3 regions of the Pseudovibrio sp. W74 genome follow, and region 3 is predicted to be linked to each of the others. Evidence: riboswitches for the same ligand, from Rfam matches in the RefSeq annotation. Region 3 holds a riboswitch; each other region holds the start of a gene.
What was found. Region 3 has a riboswitch for thiamine pyrophosphate ahead of thiB (thiamine ABC transporter substrate binding subunit). Riboswitches for the same ligand answer to the same signal wherever they lie in the genome.
Positions count from the first base shown of each region.

Region 1: linked by a shared signal. The riboswitch ahead of PsW74_RS26375 (hydroxyethylthiazole kinase) and the one ahead of thiB (thiamine ABC transporter substrate binding subunit) in region 3 are both predicted to bind thiamine pyrophosphate.
Region 2: linked by a shared signal. The riboswitch ahead of PsW74_RS00170 (ABC transporter permease) and the one ahead of thiB (thiamine ABC transporter substrate binding subunit) in region 3 are both predicted to bind thiamine pyrophosphate.

Region 1 covers NZ_LMCJ01000060.1:272,013-275,255, reverse strand. Annotated here, with positions in the region: gene PsW74_RS26385 (xanthine dehydrogenase family protein molybdopterin-binding subunit) at 1-1,221, shown strand, start outside; gene PsW74_RS26380 (Lrp/AsnC ligand binding domain-containing protein) at 1,292-1,528, opposite strand; TPP riboswitch at 1,739-1,847, shown strand; gene PsW74_RS26375 (hydroxyethylthiazole kinase) at 1,889-2,644, shown strand; gene thiD (bifunctional hydroxymethylpyrimidine kinase/phosphomethylpyrimidine kinase) at 2,644-3,243, shown strand, end outside.
Region 2 covers NZ_LMCJ01000001.1:35,151-38,393, reverse strand. Annotated here, with positions in the region: gene PsW74_RS00175 (hypothetical protein) at 14-1,780, shown strand; TPP riboswitch at 1,910-2,017, shown strand; gene PsW74_RS00170 (ABC transporter permease) at 2,144-2,902, shown strand; gene PsW74_RS00165 (ABC transporter substrate-binding protein) at 2,929-3,243, shown strand, end outside.
Region 3 covers NZ_LMCJ01000013.1:229,000-232,242, reverse strand. Annotated here, with positions in the region: gene katG (catalase/peroxidase HPI) at 1-1,277, shown strand, start outside; TPP riboswitch at 1,394-1,500, shown strand; gene thiB (thiamine ABC transporter substrate binding subunit) at 1,534-2,514, shown strand; gene PsW74_RS10075 (ABC transporter permease subunit) at 2,490-3,243, shown strand, end outside.

The DNA of each region.
Region 1 (3,243 bases), on a different contig from region 3:
GTTTATACCAATACAGTGCCGGTGGATGCGTTTCGTGGGGCAGGGCGTCCGGAAGCGCTTTATCTGATGGAACGACTGGCAGACAAAGCTGCGCATGAGATGGGTATGGATCCGGCAGAATTTCGTCGTAAGAGCTTTATCCCCGATGAGGCGCTACCTTATACAACAGCGCTTGGCCGCATGTATGATACGGGTTCCTTTGGGGCTCACCTGACCAAGGCGCTGGACGAGATTCATTATTCGACGTTTGCGGAGCGTGAAGCGGAGAGCAAGGCAAAAGGTTTGTACCGCGGTGTTGGGCTATCGACCTATGTGGAGGCGTGTGCCTTTGCCGGCGGGGAGGAAGCTAAGCTTGAGCTTAACACGAACGGCAGCGTTACTTTGCTGATTGGAACGCAGAGCAACGGTCAAGGTCACGCAACTGCATATGGCCAAGTCATTGCAGAACATCTTGGTTTGCAGCTTGATCAGGTTGAGATGGTGCAGGGAGATACGGATCGTGTTGCGACTGGTGGTGGTACCGGCGGATCGCGGTCCATTCCGATTGGTATGCCATCTGTGAAGGCGGCTTCTGAAACGCTGGTTAAGAAGATCAAAGAGATCGCCAGTGAGAAGCTTGAGGTTGGTGTTGGGGATCTGACGTTGGAAGACGGGCAGGTGCGCGTGGTTGGTACCGACCAACAAGTCAGCCTTGTTGATGTGGCTGGTTCGCAACCGGATACCTTGAGTGCAGCGGAAAAAGTCATGCAGGATGAATGTACTTATCCCAATGGCACGCATGTGTGTGAGGTGGAGATTGATCCGGAAACGGGCAAGGCGGACGTGGTCAGTTATGTGATCGTGGATGATTTTGGCGTGACGGTGAATCCGATGCTTTTGGCTGGTCAGGTGCATGGTGGTGCGGGGCAGGCGATTTCGCAGGCGCTTTGTGAGAACACGGTTTATGATGAAACCGGGCAGCTGCTGTCAGCGTCCTTCATGGACTATCATGTTGCACGTGCTGATGATTTGCCGAATTTCGACTTCTCGACGAGCAATGTTCCTTCCACGACAAATGCGATGGGCATCAAAGGGGCTGGTGAGGCTGGTTCTATTGGAGCGGCGCCGGCGGTGATGAATGCCGTGCAGTATGCGCTGCGCAAGAATGCAGGTGTTGAGCATATAGATATGCCCGCGACGCCGGTTGCTGTCTGGAGCGTTATTCAGGACGCTCAGAGTTAAGCTATCAAGAACGTAAAGCTTGAAAAGAGATTATGCAGGCGGGCTGGTGTCCCGCCTGTTTTCGTAGGTATCAGAACGCTTTGAAGGTGATGATGGTTCTGGTATCCTGGATGCCTTCGAAGACCTGAACCTTGTTTGCAACGAAGTGTCCGATGTCTTCGTTATCATCAATGTAGAATTTGGCCAGCAGGTCGAAATCCCCGGAGGTGGAGTAGATCTCGGAGGCGACTTCCGCGTCTGCGATGGCGTTGGCAACCTGATAGGTTTTTCCGAGCTGGCATTTGATCTGTACAAAGAACGGAATCATAAATCTGCTATCCTTCTGTCCCGAAAGGCTGATTTGTCTTTCAGGGATGCGCTCTAATATGAGTTTGCGTTGTTTTGTGAGCATTTTGCGTTGAAGCTGCGTTTTTTTGCAAGCTTTTGCGTTTTTTAAGCGAAATCTACCCCCAGTTGCCTTTTGTCGCTGCCTCTCGTTTCCGCTTGCAGTTCGCTCTCTTGTTTGCTAGCAAAAAATTCTAACCAATGGGGGTGCTCGGAAGTGACTGACGGGCTGAGAGGCGCCAAGCCAACTCCTAGAACCTGATCCGGATTGTGCCGGCGGAGGGAATTGGGATGAGTACCAAGGTAATCGTTCCCGCCGTAATCTATAGGGGAGCGAAAACAAATGTCCTACACAACTGAAAATCTCTGGGAAGTCTTTGAGAGCGTGCGTGAGCGTGGCGTTCGGGTTCATTGTCTGACGAACTCTGTTGCGCAGAGCCTTACCGCGAACATCATGTTGGCTTGTAACATCGTGCCCTCCATGACAGCGGCCCATGATGAAATTCCTGCATTCATCGAGAGTGTTGACGGGTTGCTCCTCAATCTTGGTACGCTGGATGGAAAGCGGCGGCATGGTATTCGGCTTGGGCTTGAAGGGGCTGCCAAAAAATCTATGCCCGTGGTTCTGGACCCGGTTAAAGTAGATCGCTCAGACATTCGCATGGAGTTTGCGAAAGATATTCTGAAAGAGAATGTTTCGATCCTTAAAACAAACATGACTGAGAGCGCTGGGCTGAGTGGAGCTGTCACCGAGAACACACTGATTGTGCGCACCGGTATTGAAGACGCTGTGTTTGGCCGGGAGACAACCTACACCGTGGGCAATGGACATGCTTATATGGACAAGGTGACTGGCATTGGCTGTGCGCTGGGCGGTGTGCTGGCTGGTTTCGCCGCTACCGAGCCAGATAAGGAACTTGCCGTGCTTGCTGCGCTTGCTGTCTATGGTGTATGCGGCGAGATTGCCGCAGAGCAGGCGAACGGACCGGGAAGCTTCACTCCAGCTTTCATCGATACCCTTTATGGCTTGAAGGCTGACCAGTTCAACGAGCGTCTCAAGCTCGAAACAATGAATAATAAAGGTGGGGTATTGGCCTAATGAGTGCGATTGCAGTCACAATTGCAGGGTCGGATTCCGGTGGTGGTGCCGGAATTCAAGCAGACCTGAAGGCCTTTTCGGCTCGCGGTGTCTATGGGGCCAGTGTCATCACTGCACTGACGGCCCAAAATACCAAAGGTGTGACAGGTATTCATGATGTGCCGCCAGCATTTGTGGCGGAGCAGATGGATGCTGTTTTTTCTGACCTGAAGGTGGATGCCGTGAAAATCGGCATGCTTTCACAGCCAGAGATTATCGCTGTTATTGCCACAAAGCTGGCGGAATATAATGTTAAGCGCGTCATTCTTGATCCGGTGATGGTTGCAACTTCTGGTGATGTTTTGTTGCAAAACACCGCCGTTTCGGTCCTGAAGCAGAAGCTGTTTCCCATGGCGGCGTTGATTACGCCGAATATGCAGGAAGCGGCCTTTTTGCTGGACCAGCCGGTAGCTGAATCCCGTGAAGACATGCACAGACAAGCGTTACTGCTGCTGGACATGGGTGCTAACGGGGTTCTGCTGAAAGGCGGACACGGATCTGATGATACCTGTGATGATCTCTTCCTCTCCTGTGATGTGGAGAGGTGGTATACGGCGCCA
Region 2 (3,243 bases), on a different contig from region 3:
AATGGGCAGTTAAATGGCGGACTACAATTCCGTTCTAAAAAAAGCGGTAGCTGGTTTACAAGAGAACACAGGTTCTGCACGGCGGGCAGTTTATCAACGCGCGCGGAATGCAATTGTAAAGCAACTTAAAAGTTACGACCCACCTCTGTCTCCCTCCCAGATCACTGAGGAGCAGCTGAAGCTTGAAGAGGCCATTCGTAAGGTCGAAGCGGAAGCTGCTCGTGAGTCTCTCGGGTTGGGGCGGTCTAAAACCACCCCAGCTCCAAGTGCTCCAAAACCTGCAGTTCCAGAAATCTCTGCTGCATCACCGCCTGCTGGCGATACGCCTAAGGCAGGTGCAAAGGCCGATACTCCAGCGCGCGATGAGCCGAAAGCACCTGCTGCTAAAGCAGATGTGTTTAAAGAGGCGGTTCGTGCTGCTCAGGATCTCGGCAACGCCGCACATCAAGCCAATCAGATGGCGCGTGATCAGCTGCCTGAAGCTTCCAGCGAGCGCAAAGAGCCTGACCTTGGCTCCATGGATGACAAAGAGACGGGTGAACCTGCTGCGTCTCTGCCAACCAAAGGTGCTGTTGAGACGAGCGCAGAAGAGCGCTCCTGGGTGCCGGGTGAGGCACGTCGCACTAAGCTGGAAACAAAAGGTAAGTCGCGTCCTGAGATCGATGAGCCGGCCAAGGTTAAGCCAAAGACGAGCCGTAAACCTGCTTCCTCCCGCAAACCAGCGGTTGCGCAACGCGTTGGCGATGCGATTGAGCAGGAAGAAGGGCTGAAGCCTTCCAATACATCGGGTATTGTCGGTATAATTGTGGTCATACTGATAATCTTGGGCGTTACCGCAGGTGTCTATAGTCTGCGTGATGTTATTCTCTCTTTAGTGCTTCCAGTTGAAACCGGTGAGACTGTTGCGCCAGAGAGCGCACCTTCGAATGAAGATGAGCCGCTTCGGGTTCAGCCGGAACGCACGCCAAAGAAGAACACTGACCGCTTGTTGCCATCTGATGAAGGGGCAAAGGTTTCGCCGGATGCGACACGGGTGCAGACGACCCGGATTACCCGGAATTCTTCCAGCGCAGCGCCAACCGAGGCAGTAACTGAGCCTCCAGTCGTGCGTGTGGTCGAAGCTCCAGCAGCACCGGTAGAAGACACATCTTCTGCGCAGGTTTTGCCGGTGACGGAACCTGCTCAGCAAAGTACTGCAGTTGAGACCAATTCTGTTCCGCCAGCTGAAACCATTGGAACGGAAGCTACGGTTTCTCCTGTTGCACAACAGAGCATACTTTACGAAGAGGCTTTGACACCGGGTGCTGCAGGTTCTGCATCACGCGGGAACGTTGTTTGGTCATTGGATGAAGCTAATGGCGATTCTGTCATCAAGGCTGTTGCTACGCTACCATCTCGTAACTTCTCTGTTGAGATGACGTTGAAGCCGAATAGCGATCAGTCTTTGCCAGCAAGTCACTTGCTTGAGCTGAACTTCATCTTCCCAGAAGGGTTTGATGGCAAGGGCGTTGAGAAGGTGCCTGGCCTGATCCTGAAGAAGACAGAGTCCGAAGCAGGTGATCCGCTTGATGGTGCTGCCGTGAAGGTTTCTGACACTCTCTTCTGGATTGCGCTGTCTGACAGTGATGAAGAAAAAGCGAAGAACCTGAAGCGTCTTGCTGAGCGTGAGTGGATTGATGTTCCACTGCTGTACAACAGCGGTCGCCGTGCAATGTTGACCTTTGAAAAAGGCACAACCGGCAACAAAGTCATCGCACAGGCAATCAAGAGCTGGAAGTAATCTAGTTTCAGATATTTAGATTAGATTTCAAAGGCCTTGGCTCTCTCAGAGCTGAGGCCTTTTTCATTATGCTGTCGTCTGTCAGAGCAAAATCTGCTTGCATCCTTCAGCAGAAACGCGCATGTTCCTTGCTATTCCGAGGGGTGCTTTTCTTTCGAAAAGCTGAGATTGCGATGAGCTAAACCCTTTGAACCTGATCCGGGTAATGCCGGCGAAGGGACGGGACCTGAGCCATTCTTCCCGGATCTCCATGTTTGCATTTTGCTGTAACGGGAGATCCTGTGCTGAAAACATCCCAGAGAGCTAATGTAGCTCCGTTCTTCCGCCTGTTTGTGATGCCCAATACCATTGTTGGGAGTCTGCATGCTGAAGCGAGCTTTGAAACGAATTCTCCGAAGTCTTTTCGGGATTTTGCTTTTTATCGCCATTTGGGAGAGTGTGGTTCAGATTGGAGAGTTTCCTCCGTTTCTGTTGCCAGGTCCGGCGGCGGTTTTTTCCGCTTTTCTCAATCAAGGTGTTTTCCTGCTGCATCATGCAGGCATTACCGCTTGGGAGACTGTTCTCGGCTTTCTCTTTGGCGTGAGTGCTGGAGCTTCGCTGGCTGTTTTGTTGGCAGCGTCTCCTCGGATACGCCTGTTTCTGCTGCCTCCGATTGCGGCGACCCAATCTCTTCCTGTGTTTGCAATTGCACCGCTTCTGGTGCTGTGGTTCGGCTTTGGGCTCGCCTCCAAGGTTGTGATGGCCGTGATTGTGATCTTCTTTTCTGTGACCTCGACTTTCTTCGATGGTTTGCGCAGGACTGATCAATCACTGCTCGACCTTGGCAAGCTGCACGGTCTGAACCGCTGGCAAACACTTCGCTACATTCGCATTCCAGCCGCCTTGCCGTCTCTGGCCTCTGGTATGCGCATTGCAGCGGTGTTCGCTCCTATTGGGGCGGTGGTTGGAGAGTGGGTTGGTGCAAAAGGCGGTCTGGCTTTCATCATGTTGCAATCCAATGCACGCATGCAAACAGCGACGATGTTTGCGGCGTTGATTTTGCTTGCGGTGATGGTGTTGAGCCTGAGGGCAGTTGTTGAGTTCGCCACTTCTCGGATGATCTATTGGCAGAAAGAGATCTAGGTCTCAGAGTATGAGGACGTAACCTTATGAAAAAACTAGGTATGCTGTTTGGTGCGGCAATGCTTGCGAGCACGCTTCAGGTGCAAGCAGCGGACAAGCTGACTGTGTTGCTGGATTGGTTTGCGAATCCGGACCATGCACCAATCGTGGTTGCCAAGGCGCGGGGTTTCTTTGAAAAAGAGGGCCTTGAAGTTGAGCTGATTGAGCCTGCTGATCCTTCCATGCCACCAAAGCTTGTTGCAGCAGGGCAGGGTGATATTGCGGTTTCCTATCAGCAGACGTTGCACCCGCAAATTGATGAGGGCATGCCGTTGATGCGGATCGGGACGCTGGTCTCTACA
Region 3 (3,243 bases):
GACAGGATGGCAAAGCAACGAATGCCTTTACTTCTGGCATTGAAGGTGCGTGGACCACACACCCAACCACATTCGATATGGGCTTTTTCGATATGCTGTTCGGCCATGAATGGGAGCAGGTAAAATCGCCTGCCGGCGCATGGCAATGGGAACCGGTGTCCATCAAGGAAGAAGACAAACCTGTTGATCCAACAGACCCGTCTGTTCGTCACAATCCGATCATGACGGATGCGGACATGGCGATGAAGGTTGACCCGATCTACAACGAGTACTGTCAGAAATTCATCGCAGATCCTGAGTACTTCAGAGATACGTTTGCGCGTGCATGGTTCAAGCTGACACACCGCGACATGGGACCGAGAGCCAATTATCTTGGCCCGGATGTGCCGAAAGAAGACCTTATCTGGCAGGATCCTGTTCCAGCAGGCAACACCAACTATGATGTTACTGCGGTGAAAGCAAAAATTGCGGCAAGTGGTTTGAGCAATGAAGACCTGATCAAAACCGCTTGGGACAGCGCACGTACCTATCGCGGTTCTGATATGCGCGGTGGTGCCAACGGTGCTCGTATCCGCCTTGCTCCTCAAAAGGATTGGGTTGGCAATGAGCCAGACCGGCTTGCCAAAGTTCTGGCTGTGCTTGAACCAATCGCAGCGCAGGCAGGAGCCTCAGTCGCAGATGTGATCGTGCTGGCAGGAAATGTTGGTGTGGAAAATGCCATCAAGGCAGCTGGTTTCAACGTGGAAGTTCCATTCGCTTCTGGTCGCGGTGATGCAACAGATGCGATGACAGACGCGACATCCTTCTCTGTTTTGGAGCCTATTTCTGATGGCTTCCGTAATTGGCAGAAGCAAGAGTACGCTGTTAGCCCGGAAGAGATGATGCTGGATCGTGCTCAGCTCCTCCGCCTCACTGGCTGGGAAATGACTGCACTTGTTGGTGGCCTGCGCGTTCTTGGTGCCAATTATGGCGGATCAAAGCACGGTGTCTTCACGGACCGCGAAGGTCAGCTGACAACGGACTTCTTCGTCAACCTGACCGATATGGACAACAGCTGGCATCCACTCAAAGATGGCACCTATGAAATCCGTGACCGCAAATCTGGCAAGCCTAAGTGGACTGCAACCAGTGCAGACCTTGTGTTTGGCTCCAACTCAATCCTGCGCGCTTATGCTGAAGTGTATGCTCAGGATGACAACCACGAAAAGTTCGTCCGCGATTTCGTGGCAACATGGACCAAGGTCATGAACGCCGACCGCTTCGACCTGACAGCCTAATAAATGCGACGAGCCTGGGCAGGAAACTGCCCGGGCTTTTTATTGCAACTCCCTACAGGTGCTCTCCAGACGCTGGCTATATCCAGTTGCGCTTCTGTGTTTTTCCGGTTAAGAACCGCTTGACCTCGGGGTGCGCGTATTTGTCGTGCTGAGATGCTTTAGTGGCGAACCCGTTGAACCTGAACCGGCTAGAACCGGCGGAGGGAAGGGTACCGGTTTCATCCATCCTTGCCCTCTCGCCGCAATGGAGGATGACTTGAAACATCTGTTAATTGCTGCGGGATTACTCACTGCAACATCAGCGATGGCTGCTGAGAAGCCTCAACTGACAGTTTACACATACGACAGCTTCGTTTCTGACTGGGGCCCAGGCCCAAAAGTGGAAGAAGCGTTTGAGGCTGTATGCGAGTGTGACCTGAAACTTGTTGGCGTCGAAGATGGCGCAGCACTGCTTTCCCGCATTCGTCTTGAAGGTAAAAACTCAGATGCCGATGTGGTGCTGGGTCTGGACACCAATCTGGTAGAGACTGCCAAGAAAACTGGCCTGTTTGCACCACACACTGTTGAAGCCCAATACACACTGCCAGTGGAGTGGGCTGACGAAACCTTTGTGCCGTACGATTGGGGCTACTTTGCCTTCGTACACAAGGCTGGCGAAACCGTACCAACCAACTTCCGCGAGCTTGCAAAGAGTGATGCCAAGATCCTTATTCAGGATCCACGCTCCTCTACGCCCGGCCTCGGGCTGCTGCTTTGGGTGAAAGCGGCTTACGGAGACGAAGCTGCTGATGTGTGGGCGGATCTTTCCGATAACATCGTGACGGTTACAAAAGGTTGGTCTGAAGCCTACGGTCTTTTCCTTGATGGGGAAGCGGAGATGGTGCTCAGTTACACCACGTCTCCGGCTTACCACCTAATTGCCGAGGAAGATAACAGCAAAACCACTGCTGCGTTTGAAGAAGGCCATTACATGCAGGTTGAAGTAGCGGCAAAGCTTGCCGGAACTGATCAGCCTGAGCTGGCAGACAAATTCCTGAACTTCATGGTTTCAGATGCTTTCCAGACAATCATTCCAACAACCAACTGGATGTATCCAGCTGTGACACCAAAAGGTGGTTTACCTGCTGGCTTTGACACACTGCAGGTGCCGGAAAAAGCTTTGTTCTTTAAGCCTGAAGAAGCTGCTGCTGCTAGAAGTGAGGCTCTGCCGGAATGGCTAGAAGCGCTCAGCCAATAAGTTCGCTTCCCGGTGTTGCCGCGGCATTTCTTGTCGCGGCACTCATACTTGGCACGTTGGCCGCGGTTGCTCTGCGAGCTGAAGCGGGTCACGGCTTTTCCTCTTCCGATTGGGCCGCTCTCAAGTTTACGCTCACTCAGGCTGTGCTTTCTGCAGTGATCAGTGTTGCACTGGCTGTGCCGGTTGCGCGCGCCCTGGCGCGACGGCGGTTTCCGGGCCGCAGTTTGCTTATTGCCCTGCTTGGTGCCCCCTTCATTCTTCCAGTTATTGTCGCCATTCTTGGGTTACTGCAAGTGTTTGGCCGTGCGGGCTGGATATCTGATGTGCTTGTCTATTTCGGTGCTTCATCCATTCGCATCTATGGTCTCCACGGTGTTGTGCTGGCTCATGTTTTCTTCAACCTTCCGCTGGCAACCCGATTGATTTTGCAGGGATGGCAAGAGGTTCCTTCAGAGCGCTTTCGCCTTGCAGCGCAACTTGGATGTGATGGAAAAGCCCTGTTTCGGCTGATAGAACTCCCCATGCTCGCGCGCACCTTACCCGGTGCACTGGCTGTGATCTTTGCGATCTGCCTGACAAGCTTTGCTGTTGCTCTGACGCTTGGTGGTGGACCGCGGGCGACAACTATTGAGCTGGCGATCTACCAGGCTTTTACATACGATTTTGATCTTGGCCGTGCCGCGCTGCTTTCTGCATTGCAACTCACGCTCACCGCTGCTGCGGCTTTCG